DNA from 4 places in the Bradyrhizobium sp. USDA 4369 genome. Region 1 is predicted to be linked to each of the others. Evidence: predicted binding sites of a transcription regulator. Region 1 holds the regulator's gene; each other region holds the start of a gene.

The links. The regulator LexA, encoded in region 1, represses DNA repair genes until DNA is damaged. The targets are predictions, from matches to a motif close to TGTTCNNNNTGTGTTCNG.
Region 2: the regulator LexA is predicted to act here: its motif matches at 1,415-1,432, upstream of ACVIJ6_RS35280 (ImuA family protein).
Region 3: the regulator LexA is predicted to act here: its motif matches at 2,137-2,154, upstream of ACVIJ6_RS10880 (YifB family Mg chelatase-like AAA ATPase).
Region 4: the regulator LexA is predicted to act here: its motif matches at 2,199-2,216, upstream of uvrA (excinuclease ABC subunit UvrA).

Annotation. Positions count from the first base shown of each region.
Region 1 is NZ_JBSRYH010000001.1:6,232,326-6,236,385, forward strand. Features, by position in the region: gene ACVIJ6_RS28300 (hypothetical protein) at 239-679, opposite strand; gene lexA (transcriptional repressor LexA) at 1,061-1,759, opposite strand; gene ACVIJ6_RS28310 (molybdopterin molybdotransferase MoeA) at 1,961-3,169, opposite strand; gene ACVIJ6_RS28315 (alpha/beta fold hydrolase) at 3,303-4,060, opposite strand, start outside.
Region 2 is NZ_JBSRYH010000001.1:7,766,432-7,770,491, reverse strand. Features, by position in the region: gene ACVIJ6_RS35285 (putative DNA modification/repair radical SAM protein) at 93-1,331, opposite strand; gene ACVIJ6_RS35280 (ImuA family protein) at 1,505-2,299, shown strand; gene ACVIJ6_RS35275 (Y-family DNA polymerase) at 2,193-3,782, shown strand.
Region 3 is NZ_JBSRYH010000001.1:2,393,712-2,397,771, reverse strand. Features, by position in the region: gene ACVIJ6_RS10890 (outer membrane lipoprotein carrier protein LolA) at 120-893, shown strand; gene ACVIJ6_RS10885 (DUF2336 domain-containing protein) at 911-1,978, opposite strand; gene ACVIJ6_RS10880 (YifB family Mg chelatase-like AAA ATPase) at 2,200-3,738, shown strand; gene ACVIJ6_RS10875 (hypothetical protein) at 3,841-4,060, shown strand, end outside.
Region 4 is NZ_JBSRYH010000001.1:6,349,546-6,353,605, forward strand. Features, by position in the region: gene uvrA (excinuclease ABC subunit UvrA) at 1-2,107, opposite strand, end outside; gene ACVIJ6_RS28865 (outer membrane protein) at 2,382-3,059, opposite strand; gene ACVIJ6_RS28870 (outer membrane protein) at 3,347-4,060, opposite strand, start outside.

The sequences.
Region 1 (4,060 bases):
GACGCTCCGCAGACTCACAAGATGCCCGCCGAGCGCCCCATGTTCGTTACCAGATATTCGTTACCAGAGACCGCCAAGCGGCGGCCGCCGGTTGTTGCCAAAACCCAAAACGAGGAGCTGCCGCGCCGCGTCGGTGCGATCCGTAGAACAGACTTGGCGAATCCAGACCCGGCGAATCCAGACGCGCCTAACGAGGGTGGACTTGCCAAGGAAACGCAGCGGGGGCCGAGCAGTACGATCAGGTGATGCTGATACGGCGAATCGTCGGGCTCTCTGTCGCCGGAAGCTCCTCCGCAACATCCGGGCGTCGATCGGCTGATGGCTTGGTGACCGGCAGCTGCAGCACGGTCACGCGCTGGCCCTCGCACAGCTGGGTCACAAGCACATGGCGCCCGTCGGCGAACTCGACAGCGTCGTGATGGCGATCGGGAATGTGCTTCTCGATGGTGTTGAACTTGGCCACGCGCTCTCGGATCGTGCGGGTCCACAGCCAGCGGCTGTCGTAGCGGACGTCCTCGGCGAACGCGAGCTCGGTGCCGGGGAGCATGCAGACCGCGACGTTGGGCTCGCTTTCCAAGGCGAAGCCACGGGTCGCGGTGCCGCGGAAAGTCGTCGATATCAGCGTCTCGCCGACCTTGGCGGGACGGGAGGCAACGGCATGGAGGCTGTAGTCACACATCGGATCGCTCCTCGTTCAGAGATAGCCGACCCACGCTCCCCCCGGACAGGCGCAGGCCTCTATCAGAGTGGACATCAAGGAGGATGTTAGCGCGCGCTTCGCGGCATTTCTGCGCTGATCTGCACGGCCTCTGCCTGCGCGCGATCACAAGCGTTTGAGCACGCGTTCGAGTCTACCGCGTTGCACATCATGAGGTGCATTGGCAGAGGGCGTGATTGCTTGCCGCCAGCGGCCGCTGTCGCGCGACGCACCGCTTCAAGAGGCGGCCGCCGCATCGTCCCGATGGCGGAGCTCACTCACGCCACCGGTCAGTGCTGAGGTTCGCTGATGGTGATGACCGCTGAGCTTGTCGGCGTCCGTATCCGCGCAGCGTCTCCGCGATCAGTATTTGCGATAGAGGCCAACCAGCTTGCCCTGGATCTTCACCCGGTTGGGCGGCAGGATGCGCACCTCGTAAGCGGTGTTGGCGGGCTCCAGCGCGATCGAGGCGCCGCGGCGCCGGAAGCGCTTCAGCGTCGCTTCCTCGTCGTCGATCAGCGCCACCACGATGTCGCCGGTGTCGGCGGTCTCGTTGCGCTGGATCAGCGCCATGTCGCCGTCGAGGATACCGGCATCGACCATCGAATCGCCGCGCACTTCGAGGGCGTAATGATCGCCATTGCCGAGCATGTCGGCGGGAACGCTGATCGTATGGCTGCGGGTCTGCAGCGCCTCGATCGGGGTACCGGCGGCAATCCGGCCCATGACCGGCACCGCGACGGGCCGCTCGCCGTCGTCGAGCGCGGGCGTGGAGGTTCTCACCTTGCCGAGATTCCCCTCGATGACCGACGGCGTGAAACCGCGGCGGTTGCTGGCCGCCTGCGACAGCTCCGGAAGCTTGATCACCTCGATCGCGCGGGCGCGATTGGGCAACCGACGGATGAAGCCGCGCTCCTCCAGCGCCGTGATCAAGCGATGGATACCGGACTTCGAGCGCAGGTCGAGCGCATCTTTCATCTCGTCGAAGGACGGCGGCACTCCGGCTTCTTTGAGCCGTTCATTGATGAACCGCAGAAGTTCGTACTGTTTGCGCGTCAGCATCTCGACCTGGTCCCCAGTTGGTGTCGTCCGAGTCCCGTGCCGTGCTCCGACGACCAGCGTTCGAGAGCGAAGGGGAATCGGACGATCGCGTTCGCCCGCAACATACTAAAAACAAATCATGAACGGACACTATATGTTCGATGTGTGTTCCGCAATCCCAAAAATATGGTGAACGGACCGGGATTTGCCGGGGAAATCGGCTCAGAGCGGCAGGCGCAGGATCTCGCATGGGCTTCCGGCCGGTGCCCTCGGCGCGAACGCCGGGCGGATCACCAGCGCCTGCGACAGCGCGAGATTCCCGAGCAGCGAGGAATCCTGCTGCGTCACGGGGGTTGCGATCAGCATGCCGTCGGCGCGCTTGTCGAGCTGTGCCCGCAGATAGTCCTCACGCGAATCGTTGGCGCCGAGGTCGCGGCCGAGCAGGGCGGTCTCGCGCGGCAGCTGCGCCTCCCGGCCGATCAGGCTGCGAATCAGCGGCACCAGAAACAGGATCGCGCAGACATAGGACGACACCGGATTGCCCGGCAGACCAATGACGCGCATGCCGGCGAGGCGGCCGTGCATCATCGGCTTGCCCGGGCGCATCGCGATCTTCCAGAACGCCATCTCGACACCCTCGGCCTCGAGCGCCTGCTTGACCAGGTCATGATCGCCGACCGATGCGCCGCCGGTCGTGACGAGAATGTCGGCCGCGGCCTCGCGCGCGCGGCGAATGCCGGCGACGGTCGCTTCGAGCGTATCGGCGGCAATGCCGAGATCGATGGCTTCGGCGCCTTCACTGCGTACCAGCGCGCGCAGCGCGTAGCCGTTGGAATAGACGATCTGGCCGGGCCCGGGCGAGGATCCGGGCATCACCAGTTCGTCGCCGGTCGCGAGCAGCGCCACCTTCGGCCGCCGCCGCACCGGCAGCATCGGATGGTTCATGCTGGCGGCGAGCGACAGATCGCGGTCGCTGAGACAGCGCCCGGCCTGCAGCAGCACCATGCCCTGGTGGAAGTCCACGCCGGCGGGTCGGATGTGCCGGCCCTTGATCGCCGGCTCCGTGATCACGACGTGGCCATCCTCGGCGATCGTGTCCTCCTGGATCACGACTGCATCGGCCCCCTCCGGCACCACGCCGCCGGTGAAGATGCGGGCGGTTTCGCCGGGCCCCACGACGCGGTCGAACGGCCGTCCCGCCGCGACCTCGCCGATGACTTTCAATCGCACCTTGGGCTTGTCGGCGTCGGCCGCGCGCAGGGCATAGCCGTCCATCGCCGACATCGCCTCAGGCGGCTGGGTCCGCAGCGCCGCGAGGTCGCGGGCGAGCACTCGGTGAAACGCGGCGTCCAGCCCCACCATCTCCTCGGCCAGGGGCTCGGCGCCGGCGAGCACCGCAGACAACGCATCGGACACCGGCATCAGGGCCATGGAACTTCCTTCGGACGGAGACGGGGGACGACTCGAAAGTGTCGCCTTCTAACCGAACGCACACGGCCCGGCCAAGGGTCTAAGCCGCGCGCCACGTTCGCATCAGTCCGCGGGGCCCGCCTCGGCAGCGATCTCAGAGCCCCGCGAGAAAGCCCGCGATCAGGCGGGTGATCTCTTGCGGCCGCTCCAGGCTCGGCAGATGCGCCGCTTCGGCGATCGCGCAGCCCGAGCCGTTCGGCAATGTCGCCGCGATCAGGCGGCTTCGCTCCCGGATATGAGGAAAGTCGAACTCGCCCCAGATGATGCGTGACGGCGCGGTGATCTCGGCGAGGCGCGGGAAGGCGGGCGCCGTGTCGAGGTTGGCGCCGACCGGCGGCGCGCGCAGCGCCGCCACGTTCTTCTGCAGAAAGCTCGCGCGCAGCTCGCCGGTGATGCGGCCCTCCAGCTGCAGCGGTCCATCGAGCCAGAGATGCACCTTGATCGCGCTGACCCGGTCCCAATCGCGCGCAGCCTCGGCCGCGGCAAGCCGGGTGAGCAGCGGTTCGATCGGCGGTGGATAGACCGGTTCTGGTGCTCCGCTGACCGACGGCGCGATCAGCACCAGCGCGCGGAGGCGCGACGGATGCAGAAGCGCGAAATCGAGCGCGATGCGGCCGCCTTGCGAGCACGCGACCAGCGTCGCCGGCCGGCCCGGCGCCAGCGCATCGAGCACGGCAAGCAGATCGGCGACCGGCGAATGATCTTCCGTCTCCGTCCGCGTCTCGCCGAAGCCGCGCCGGTCATAGGCAATCGCCAGATGCGTCGGCGCGACACCAGCGATCTGCGCCCGCCACATCGTGCGGTCGAACACGGCGGCATGCAGGAACACCACGGGGTCGCCGCAACCCGCGA
Region 2 (4,060 bases), 1.5 Mb from region 1:
TCATTGCGAGGAGCGCAGCGACGAAGCAATCCAGAATCGTCGTGTCGCCCCTGGATTGCTTCGGGGCTTCGCCCCTCGCAATGACGACCTGGTTAGAATCCAAATCCCAGCTGCTGCGGTTTCGGGCGCAGCCGCGCCGCCAAGCCGGCGCCGTCGAGCAGGGACGGCTGCGGCCGGTGGTCGGAGAGAACGATGAACGGCAGCGCCTTGTTCCGGATGACGTTGAGCCGGGCCAGATCCGCGAAGCGGATCGTGGTGGTGCGGCGGGTGGCGAGGATGCGCTGCACGGTGCGGGTGCCGAAGCCCGGCACCCGCAGCAGTTCCTCGCGGCTCGCGGTGTTGATGTCGAGCGGGAAGCGGTCGCGGTGGCGCAGCGCCCAGGCGAGCTTGGGATCGATGTCGAGCGGCAGCATGCCCTCGTTTTCCTCGACGATCTCCTCCGCATCGAAACCGTAAAACCGCATCAGCCAGTCGGCCTGGTACAGCCGGTGCTCGCGCACCAGCGGCGGCGCCTGCAGCGGCAGTGCGCGGCTGGCATCGGGGATCGGGCTGAAGGCCGAGTAATAGACGCGCTTGAGCTTGTAGGCGCCGTACAGATTGGCCGAGGTCGACAGGATAATGCGGTCATTGGCTTGGTCGGCGCCGATGATCATCTGTGTGCTCTGGCCGGCCGGCGCGAAGCGCGGCGGCCTGGCGCGGCGCACCGTCTTCTTCGCCTCCGCCGTCTCGTCGAGCTTGAGCCGGAGACGGCCCATGGTGTGGCGGATCGCGCGCTGGTCCTTCTCCGGCGCCAGCTTCGTGAGGCTCGCCTCCAGCGGCGTCTCGATGTTGATGCTGAGCCGGTCGGCATATTTGCCGGCCTCCGCGATCAGCGCCTCGTCCGCTTCCGGAATCGTCTTCAGATGAATGTAGCCGCGGAAACGGTGCTCCTCGCGCAGCTTGCGCGCGACGCTGACAACCTGCTCCATCGTGTAGTCGGGACTGCGGATGATGCCCGACGACAAAAACAGTCCCTCGATGTAGTTGCGGCGATAGAAGTCGATGGTGAGCTTCACCACCTCGTCGACCGTGAAGCGCGCGCGGGCCACGTTGGAGGAGGCGCGGTTGACGCAATACAGACAGTCGAAGTTGCAGGCATTGGTCAGCAGGATCTTGAGCAGCGAGATGCAGCGTCCGTCCGGCGCATAGGAATGGCAGATGCCCATGCCGGGCGCGGTCGAGCCGAGCCCCTTGCCGTCGCGGGAATCCCGCATCTCGGTACCGCTGGAGGCGCAGGACGCGTCGTATTTGGCGGCATCGGCCAGGATCTCGAGTTTGCGCAGCAGCTCCATGGCTCTGAATCCCTTTGATTCCATTCGTTGAATCAGATCCGGGGCAATCCCGATTGACTCTCGCGAAGGCGTTAGCTTTATATTAGAACGTATCATGAACAAAGAGGGTCGTCGCGGGTTCAACTGCAAACAACGGCAGCGCCCGCGCGATGGATTGAAAGGAGCGGCGACGGATGACCGGCGCACGCATGGAGACGCTCGCGCGGCTGCGCGGCCGCATTGCCCGCCTCGAAGCGGCCGATGGCGCGCATGATCTGCGCCGGGTCGCGCTCGGCCATGACGAGGCCGATGCGGTGCTGCAAGGCGGGCTTGCCACCGGCGCGCTGCACGAGGTGTTCGCCGAGACCGGCCGCCAGGCGGTGGCTGCGACCGGCTTCCTGTGCGGGCTCGCTGCGCGCGTCGCCGCGAACCGGCCGTTGATCTGGATCCGCCAGGATTTCGCCGAGCGCGAGGCCGGCGCGCTGTCGATGAGCGGGCTCGCCGAGCTCGGCCTCGACCCGCGCCGCATCGTGATGGTGCGCGCGCCCGATCTCGACCACGCCCTGCGCACCGCCGCCGATGCGCTCGCCTGCGATGCGCTCGGCAGCGTGATGCTGGAGGTGTGGGGCGAGACGCCAAAGCTCGATCTCGTCGCCAGCCGCAAGCTGACCTTGGCGGCGCAGGAGTCCGGCGTGACCGCGCTGCTGTTGCGCATCGCCGCTGAACCCGAGCCCTCGACCGCGGAGACGCGCTGGATCGTGCGCGCAGCAAAGTCGCCCCCCGCAGCACCCTGGATGGCGTGGGGCGCGCCGCGCCTCGACGCCGAACTCATTCGCAACCGTCACGGCCAGACCGGACGCTGGATCATGGAGTGGACCCCCGATGCGTGCCGTTTCAGCGAACCGGCGGCGGATCCTCAGCCTGTGGCTGCCGCGCCTGCCCATCGATCGCATCAAGCGCCAGCAGGCTTTGACAGGCGCTCCGCCTGAGGCCAAGCCGCAGGTCGTCGTCATCAAGGAGGCCAATGCGCTTGTCATCCATGCGCTCGACGAGGCCGCCGCGCGTCACGGCGTCAGCCTCGGTCAGCCGCTGGCGAATGCCCGCGCGGTCTGTCCCGACCTCGTCGTGCACGAGGCCGATCTCGCGGCTGACGCCAAGATGCTCGAAGGCATCGCCGATTGGTGCGACCGCTTCACGCCGCTGGTGGCGCTCGACCCGCCGCATGGGCTGTCGCTCGACATCACAGGCTGCGTGCATCTGTTCGGTGGCGAAGCCAAGCTGATGCAGCTCGTTTGCGACGCGCTGACCGCGCATGGCCTCACGGTGTCGGCAGCAATCGCCTCCAATGCGGTGTGCGCGGGCACCCTGAACCGGCAGGTGCATGGCCGCATCGTGCCTGACGGCGAGGAGGTGGCCGCGGTGGCGCCGCTGCCGGTGTCCGCGCTCGGCGGCAGCGAGGCTGTTACGCTCGGCCTGCGCCGTGCGGGCCTCAAGACCATCGGCGATGTCGCTTCGCGCGGGCGCAACGAGATCACCGCGCGGTTCGGCGCCGCCTTCACCCGCGTGCTCGCGCAAGCGCTCGGCGAGGCCGATGCGCCGATCAGCCCGCGCAAGGTGCCGCCGGACTACATTGTCGAGAAGCGTTTTGCCGAGCCGGTCGCGACCGACACGGTGATCGCCGCCAGCCTCTCCAGCCTCGCCGCGATGCTGGTGGCGGCGATGGCGCAGCAGGGCAAGGGCGCGCGGCGGCTGGAGGCCTGCTTCTTCCGCACCGACGGATTGGTGCGCATCATCGCGGTCGACACCGGCCAGCCGGTCACCGAAGCAGGGGTCGTCGACCGGCTGTTTCGCGAGCGCCTGGACGCCTTGAGCGATCCGCTCGATCCCGGCTTCGGCTTCGACATGATCCGGCTGTCGGCCAGCCGCAGCGAGATCGTGGTGCAGCAGCAGCGCGATCTCGACGCCCATGTCCACGACAATGACGAACTGTCGGCGCTGATCGACCGCATCGCCGCGCGCATCGGCGGCAAGCGCGTCATCGTGCATCTGCCGGTCGACACCCACATTCCGGAGCGCGTGGCGCTGCCGCTGCCGGCCCAGCACAATCTGGCGGTCACCAGCACGGCCGATTGGCCGGAACGCAGCGACGGCGAGCCGCCGCTGCGACCGCTGCGGCTGTTTGCGCGCCCCGAGGCCATCCAGGTGATCGCCGGTGTCCCGGACGGTCCGCCCGCGCGCTTCGTCTGGCGCCGCGCCGCCCATGCGGTGGTGCGCGCCGAAGGCCCGGAGCGCATCACGATGGAATGGTGGCGGCCGGACGGGCAGGGGCTGACGCGCGACTATTTCCGCGTCGAGGACGAGCACGGCCTGCGCTTCTGGCTCTACCGCGATGGTCTGTATGACCGCGAATTCGAGCCGCAGGACGGCCTGCCGGTGCAGCCCGCCTGGTACATGCACGGCCTGTTCGCATGAGGATGGGGGCGATGGCACACACTCCGCGCCGCCCTCGCTGCTCACCCTCCCCTGGAGGGGGAGGGTCGGCGCGCATGCGTGCATGCGCGCCGGGGTGGGGTGACAGACCATCCGCGGCTGCGGTGCTGAATTTTGCGAGAGTGGAGTCGCGCACAGTTCAGACGTGTCGACGTCATCACGACCATTTGCTGGGCTCACCCCACCCCGCCGCGCGCTTCGCACGCGTCGACCCTCCCCCTCCAGGGGAGGGTGGGCGGCTGCGCAAGCCGCTTTGTGAG
Region 3 (4,060 bases), 3.8 Mb from region 1:
CTGCCCGACCGAACCAAGATAGAACGCGTAAAACTCAGGACGTCGTTTTGAAAAGCCCCTTGTTGAACAGCCTGTTTTCGCTTCCAGCGCCGCTGCACGGACGCCGTATTCCGGCTGGGATGGTCGCGGCCGTGGCGACCTGTGTCCTGACCCTTGCCGCCGGCCACGCGGCCGCCCAGACCACGCCGGCGCCCAAATCGGGCCCCAAGGGCGGCGCCCAGCTCAGCGCCTCCGACCAGCAGCGTGGCGGACAGGGCCCTGCGACCACCCAGACCACGCCGCCCAATCCGATCATTCCGGATCCCCGGCGCAACGTGCCGGCCAGCATCTTCACCTCGTTCGACGCCAATCAGAAGGCGATCGCGGGAAAGGTGAGCGCCTATCTGTCGTCGCTGCAGACGCTGGTTGGCAACTTCGTCCAGGTCGGCCCGGACGGCAGCAAGACCAAGGGTGATTTCTACATCCAGAAGCCCGGCAAGGTGCGCTTCGAATATGATCCGCCGACGCCGATCGACATCATTGCCGACGGCTCATCGCTGGTCGTGCGCGACCGCAAGCTCGCGACCCAGGACGTCTACCCGCTGTCGCAGACGCCGCTGCGCTATCTGCTGTCCGACCGGATCGACCTGCTCAAGGACACCAATGTGATCGCGGTCGCCTCCGACGACCTCTATGTCACGATCACGATCGAGGAGAAGCAGGCGCTGATCGGCACCAGCCGGCTGATGCTGATGCTCGGCACCAAGGACGGCCAGCTCAAACAGTGGACCGTAACCGATCCGCAGGGCTACGACACGACGATCGCCGTCTACAATCTCGATACGACCAAGAAGCTTGATCCGGCGATGTTCAAGATCGACTTCACGACCTATCCGAGCACGCCGCCGGGCTGATGCATCCGGCCGTCCGGTCAGCCCGCCTCAAGCCCTCGGACCTTCCACTGCGCCTCTGACAGCACGAGCTTCTCGAAGCGCTTGCGCGCCTCCTCGAGATCCTCGGCCGGGATCGTGTCGCAGCCGGGACGCGCACGCAGGATCATCGCCGTGGTCGGCCAGCTCAGTCGCGCCGCCTTGCAGGCCAGCACCAGATCGGTGACGCGGTCGTCCTCCATCAGCGCTTCGATCACCTGGATGGACACGACGCAAAGCAGCGCCAGCGCGGCGATCACCGCCGGAAAATCGCCGGTCACGCAGAACCGGTTGACGGCGGAATCGCTCAGCTTGCCGCTGCGATTGAGGGCGGCGACCTCGGTCTTGACCTGCTCATAGTCCCACATCGCGCGCATCGCGGCGCCGGCGGTCCTGGTCGGCGTGGCTTGCAAGGTGGCGCGCGTCGCGGGCGGCGCTGCCTTGATGAAGCGGGTGCGCGCGCCTTCGCTGGCCGCCGCGACGAAGGCGCGCGACAGCTTGGCCGGCAGGTCGGTACGCAGCGCCAGCTTTTCGGCGAGGTCCTCGTCGCGCTCGGCGATCTTGAACAGGCTGCGATAGCCATCCTCGGACAGCCGCGCCGTGAGATTCTGCACCAGCGCCATGCGCACCGCCGGAAAACCGCGCGCGATCAGCTGGTTCGTCAGGCTGTCGCCGATGCCCCTGCGGCTGGCGATCGCAACGAGATGCGCCGGGCTGGAGCTCCGGATGAATTCGGCGAGGTCACGTTCCGTGAGCACGGCCGCCTTGGCCAGCATCGGCCCGGCGACACGCAATTCGGGATGCACGGCGAGCAAGCGCGCGGTGGCATAGGGCGCGCGCTCGACGCCGGCCAAGGCCATGCTGAGCTCGGCCAAGAGATCGGTCGCAACCTGCGGCATCAGGCGGGCAAACATCTGGTCATAGAGATCGAGCTGCTCGGCCGACGCCGGCCGCGGCCCGGCGAGAAACAGGGCCGTGGTCCGGCGCAGCATGTCCGTGGCGAGCTCGGACACCGTCCGCGCCTCACTGGGGGGCATCTTGACGGGAGCGGCCGAAGGCGCTGGAGGCATCGCAAATCTCTCATTGCCGGCGCGCCCGCGGCACGGGGCGCGATCATCAGATGTGGAAGAATGAGAGCACCGGCCTAAAGCCGCGTTAAGCCAGTTCCGGGGAACTACGGAGGGCTCTCAGCGTCCTTAACAGCCTTCGGCGCACCCCTGGACGACAATGTTCTTGCATTGTTCTTGCAAACTCTGCCCGCTTCCGATACCGTTGAGCGCGGGAGGGCATCATGGTCCAGCGCGTTTCCACCGTCGCTTTCGAGGGCATCGAGGCCCGCGCGGTCGACGTGCAGGTTCAGGTCGCCCCTGGCCTGCCGGCGTTTGCGATCGTCGGCCTGCCCGACAAGGCGGTGTCGGAGGCGCGCGAGCGGGTGCGCTCGGCGCTGATCGCCTCGGGCCTGGCGCTGCCGGCGCGGCGCATCACCGTCAACCTGGCGCCGGCCGACGTGCCCAAGGAAGGCAGCCATTACGATCTGCCGATCGCGCTTGGCCTGATGGCGGCGATCGGCGCCATTCCGCCGGATGCGCTCAATAGCTTCACCGTGCTCGGCGAGCTCGGCCTCGACGGCTCGATCGCGCCGGTGGCCGGCGTGCTCCCCGCGGCGATCGGCGCCAATGCGCGCGAGGAAGGCCTGATCTGCCCGGCCGCCTGCGGCGCCGAGGCGGCCTGGGCGAGCCCGGACCTGCAGATCATCGCGGCGGCGTCGCTGATCCAGATCGCCAATCATTTCAAGGGCACGCAGGTGCTGTCGCGGCCGCAGCCGAAGATCCAGGAGGCACCGGCGAGCCTGCTCGATCTGCGCGACATCAAGGGCCAGGAGAGCGGCAAGCGCGCGCTCGAAATCGCCGCTGCCGGCGGCCATCATTTATTGATGATCGGGTCGCCCGGCGCCGGCAAGTCGATGCTGGCGGCGCGGCTGCCCTCGATCCTGCCGCCGCTGTCGCCGGCCGAGCTGCTGGAAGTCTCGATGATCGCCTCGGTCGCCGGCGAGATCGATGGCGGCGCGCTGACCAACCGGCGACCGTTCCGCAGCCCGCACCATTCGGCCAGCATGGCGGCGCTGACCGGTGGCGGCCTGCGCGCCCGCCCCGGCGAGATCTCGCTGGCGCATCAGGGCGTGCTGTTCCTCGACGAGCTGCCTGAGTTCGATCCGCGCGTGCTGGATTCGCTGCGCCAGCCGCTGGAGAATGGCGAGGTCTCGATCTCGCGCGCTAACCACCGCGTCACCTACCCTGCCCGCTTCATGCTGGTCGCGGCGATGAATCCATGCCGCTGCGGCAATGCTTTCGAGCCCGGCTATGCCTGCAAGCGCGGCCGCATCGACCGCTGCACCGCCGACTATCAGATGCGCATCTCCGGCCCGCTGATGGACCGCATCGATTTGCGGATCGAGGTGCCGGCCGTCACCGCTGCTGATCTGATCCTGCCGCCCTCGAAGGAAGGCTCCGCCGAGGTCGCCGCCCGCGTCGCCGCCGCGCGCGACCTGCAGCGCGCGCGCTACGCCAAGGCCGGCCTGCCGCACGTCCGGACCAATGCCGAGGCGCCGGCCGCGGTGCTCGACGATATCGCCAGGCTTGATCCGCCCGGCCAGAAGCTGCTCCGCGAGGCCGCGGAAACGATGCGCCTGTCGGCGCGCGGCTATCACCGCGTGCTGCGCGTGGCCCGCACTTTGGCCGATCTCGACCACGCAGAGGCGATCGGCCGGCTGCATCTGGCGGAGGCGCTGTCGTATCGCGCGCTGGCGGAGGACAGCCGGCATGCGGCGTGAGCGCTGTCCCGCATCAACCTTCTGGTAACGATTTCTCTTTACGCTCCGGCAACCATAAGGCCCGCCTTGTCCGTCATCAGGCCTTCCGTGTCGGTGCGTGTCATGTTGCGTATCAAGCTCGTCGTTGCGGCTGCGTCGCTGATCGCGGCTGCGCTCATGGCGCGATCAGAATTCGCGCCGGCGATGCCGCCCTGCACGGCGGTGGCGGCCGACTGCATCGCGCTCGATTCCCCACCGTTTCATGCCGACCTTCATGTCGACTCGGCTGACGATCCCGCGCGCGTGGCACTCCGCGACGATCCGCAGGCGGTCGATCTTGTCG
Region 4 (4,060 bases), 120 kb from region 1:
TGGCGCCGTTGAGCTTGCGCGCGATCGCCTTGTACAGCGTGTCGATCAGCAGCGTCGACTTGCCGCCGCCGGAGACGCCGGTGATGGCGGTGAACAGGCCGAGCGGGATCTCGGCCGAGACGTTCTTCAGATTGTTGCCGCGGGCGTTGACGACCTTGATGGTGCGGCGATGGTTCGGCGGCCGCCGCTCGGGCACCTCGACCTCGAGCTCGCCGGTGAGATATTTGCCGGTGAGCGACTTCGGATGGCGCATGATCTCGGCCGGCGTGCCCGCGGCGACGATGTTGCCGCCATGGGTGCCGGCGCCCGGACCGATGTCGAGCACATAGTCGGCGAGGCGAATGGCGTCCTCGTCATGCTCGACCACGATCACGGTGTTGCCGAGGTCGCGCAGCCGCTTCAACGTGTCGAGCAGGCGGGCATTGTCGCGCTGGTGCAGGCCGATCGACGGCTCGTCGAGCACGTAGAGCACGCCGGTCAGGCCCGAGCCGATCTGCGACGCCAAGCGGATGCGCTGGCTCTCGCCGCCCGAGAGGGTGCCGGAGGAGCGCGCCAGGGTGAGATAGTTCAGGCCGACATCGAGCAGGAAGGTGAGGCGGTCGCGGATCTCCTTGAGGATGCGGGTGGCGATCTCGGTCTGCTGCGCGTTCAGCGTCTTCGGCACCTCGGCGAACCATTCGCCGGCGGCCTTGACGCTGAGCTCCGAGATCTCGCCGATATGCTTGCCGCCGACCTTGACGCACAGCGCCTCGGGCTTCAGCCGAAAGCCACGACACGCCGCGCAGGGCACGTCGTTGAAGTACTTGCCGAGCTCCTCGCGCGCCCATTCGCTCTCGGTCTCGCGAAAGCGGCGCTCGATATTGGTGATGACGCCCTCGAACGGCTTCTTGGTGTCGTAAGCGCGGACGCCGTCCTCATAGGTGAACTTGATCTCGTCATCGCCGGAGCCGTGCAGCAGCGCGTTCTGCGTCTTCTTGGGCAGGTCCTTCCACTTGGTGTCCAAGGTGAATTTGTAGAATTTGCCGAGCGCGGTCAGCGTCTGCAGATAATAGGGCGAGGACGACTTGGCCCAAGGCGCGATCGCACCCTTGCGCAGCGTGAGGTCCTTGTCGGGAATGACGAGATCGGCATCGACATGCTGCTCGACGCCGAGGCCGCCGCATTCCGGGCAGGCGCCATAGGGGTTGTTGAACGAGAACAGCCGCGGTTCGATCTCGGGAATGGTGAAGCCGGAGACCGGGCAGGCGAACTTCTCCGAGAAGAGGATACGCTCGGGGCCGCTCTTGTCGTGGATCTTGGCGGTCTTCTTCTTCTCTTCGGCCGGGACGGCGGAGGCTGGCGCATCGGCGAATTCGATGACGGCCAGGCCCTCGGCGAGCTTCAATGCGGTCTCGAAGCTCTCAGCCAGGCGCTGGCCGATGTCCGGGCGGACGACGATGCGGTCGACGACGACGTCGATGTCGTGGGGAAACTTCTTGTCGAGGGCGGGAGCCTCGGCGAGCTCGTGGAAGGTGCCGTCGATCTTGACGCGCTGAAAGCCCTTCTTGAGATACTCCGCGAGCTCCTTCTTGTACTCGCCCTTGCGGCCGCGCACGACCGGCGCCAGCAGATACAGGCGGGTGCCCTCGGGCAGCGCCAGCACGCGGTCGACCATCTGCGACACGGTCTGGCTCTCGATCGGCAGGCCGGTGGCCGGCGAATAGGGCACGCCGACGCGCGCCCACAACAGGCGCATGTAGTCGTAGATCTCGGTGACGGTGCCGACCGTGGAGCGCGGGTTCTTCGACGTCGTCTTCTGCTCGATCGAGATCGCCGGCGACAGGCCGTCGATCTGGTCGACATCCGGCTTCTGCATCATCTCCAGGAACTGGCGCGCATAGGCCGACAGCGATTCGACGTAGCGGCGCTGGCCCTCGGCATAGATCGTGTCGAAGGCGAGCGAGGATTTGCCGGAGCCGGACAGGCCGGTGAACACGACAAGCTTGTCGCGGGGGATCTCGACGTCGATGTTCTTGAGATTGTGCTCGCGGGCGCCGCGGATGGTGATCGCCCGCAGGCTCGACGAGTTGGCTTGCGCGCGCTGCTTGGCCTTGAGCACTTCATCCATGACGATCGTCCCACGGCGCAAGGTCGCGCCATCGTTGCAGGCGCGTTCTGCCGGAAGCCGGCCATCGGACGCCAGAGGGAAAAGGTATGGTCGGAACGTAGGAAGAACGGGGCCGGATTTCCAGTGCCGTCAGCGAATCATCAACAATGCGCTCAGGGAATGGCAGCGATTGGCAGGAGGAGGCCGGTTCCCTCAAGCGACCTCAGCTGTCCAAAGAAAAAGCCTCCGCTCTGGAAGAGCGGAGGCTGTGTGCGTTGGCCCGAAGGTGACGTTCTTAGAAGTGGTAGTTCACGCCGACCTGGACGGAGTGGATGTCGAAGTTGCCCGAGGCTGCAGTGACCGACGCGCCGAGCGCGTTGAAGGTGTAGTTCTTGCTGTCGAAGCTCTTGTAGAGGTACTCGCCCTTCAGCGACCACTGCGGAGCGAACATCCACTCAGCGCCAGCGCCGACAACCCAGCCGCTGTGGATCTGGCTGTCCGAGGTCGAGAACGCGCCGGGGACGGTGATGCCCAGCTTGGTGTCAGCCCAGGCGTAACCGCCGGTGGCGTACAGCAGGGTCGGGCCGAAGGCGTAGCCGATACGGCCGCGCACCGTACCCCAATCCTGGATCTTGGCCGAAGCCGTCACCGCGAACGGCACGCCGGCAGCCGTCGTGGCGATGCCAGCAGCGGAGCGGTTGATGTCGGCCCAAGCTGCATCAGCCTCGATGCCGAAGACGACAGCGCCCTGCTGCCAGTTGTAGCCGATGGTGCCGCCGGCGAAGCCGCCCTTGATGCCGTCATCCGTCTGGCTGGCATAGCCGCCCATAGCACCGATGTAGAAACCGGTCCAGGTCAACACCGGCGGGGCAACCGGGGCCTTGGTGTAGGTCGGGCGGGCGGCGAGATCCGCGGCGGCGGCGGGAGCGGCCAGGGCGGCCAACGCCACGGTCGCGAGCAGGATCTTCTTCATTGTTGTCTCCAGTTTATTCGACGAAGTCCGCATCGCACCTACAATTGCACGCACGAAACAGACTCACTCGTTCAAGTTGACCGCCGTTCTATAGCCGGGTTCCTCGCGGATTACCGTCACCCTGAAGCCACACTCGCGGCGAAACAACGCTTCCACGCCCGGTTCCCAAAAGCCTATGTGGCTCAATTGCTTGGGTTCCATGTGTGGCATCCGGATCAGATTACCTCAGCGCAACAAAAAGGCCGGCATTGAGCCGGCCTTTGGAACTTTCGGAGCGGAACGAAGGGTCAGTACTTGGCGATGACCGGCCCGCCGAAATGGTAGTTGAGACCCGCCTTGACGGTATGAACGCTGTCCTTCCACTCGGAGCGTCCGGGAACCCCGACATACTGCAGCGTGCTCTTGCCAAAATCGAGATAGTTGTACTCGAGCTTGGCCGACCAGTTCGGCGCGAACATGTATTCCGCACCGGCGCCGACCGTGTAGCCCCAACGGGTGGTGTTCTGACCGAAGAAGACACCGGCAGCACGGTCGTAGCGATGCTGCAATTCGCCCACGGCCGCACCACCGCTGACGAAGAACAGGGCGGGGCCGACCGCGTAGCCCAGACGGCCCTTGATGTCGCCGAAGCTGGTGAGCTTGGTGAAATAGGTGTCGCCGACGCCGGCGTTGATGACGGCAGAACGGCCGTTGATATCGGACCAGTGATAGTCGCCTTCCAGGCCGACCACCAAATTGTCGAACTGCCAATTGTAGCCGATCACGCCGCCGACGAAGCCGCCATTGGTGTTGTAGTTCTGGGTGCCCAGGAAGCCCGGCGCATTGAAGCGGCCGATAAAGGTTTCCTTGCTGGTGCCCCAGCCGCCGCCGCCCTGAATACCCGCATAGATGCCCGACCAGCTCAGGATCGGTACAACCACAGGCGGCGCCTTGGTGTAGGGCCGGGCTGCGAGGTCCGCCGCCGATGCGGGCATGGCGGCTGCGATGCCGACGAGGGCCGT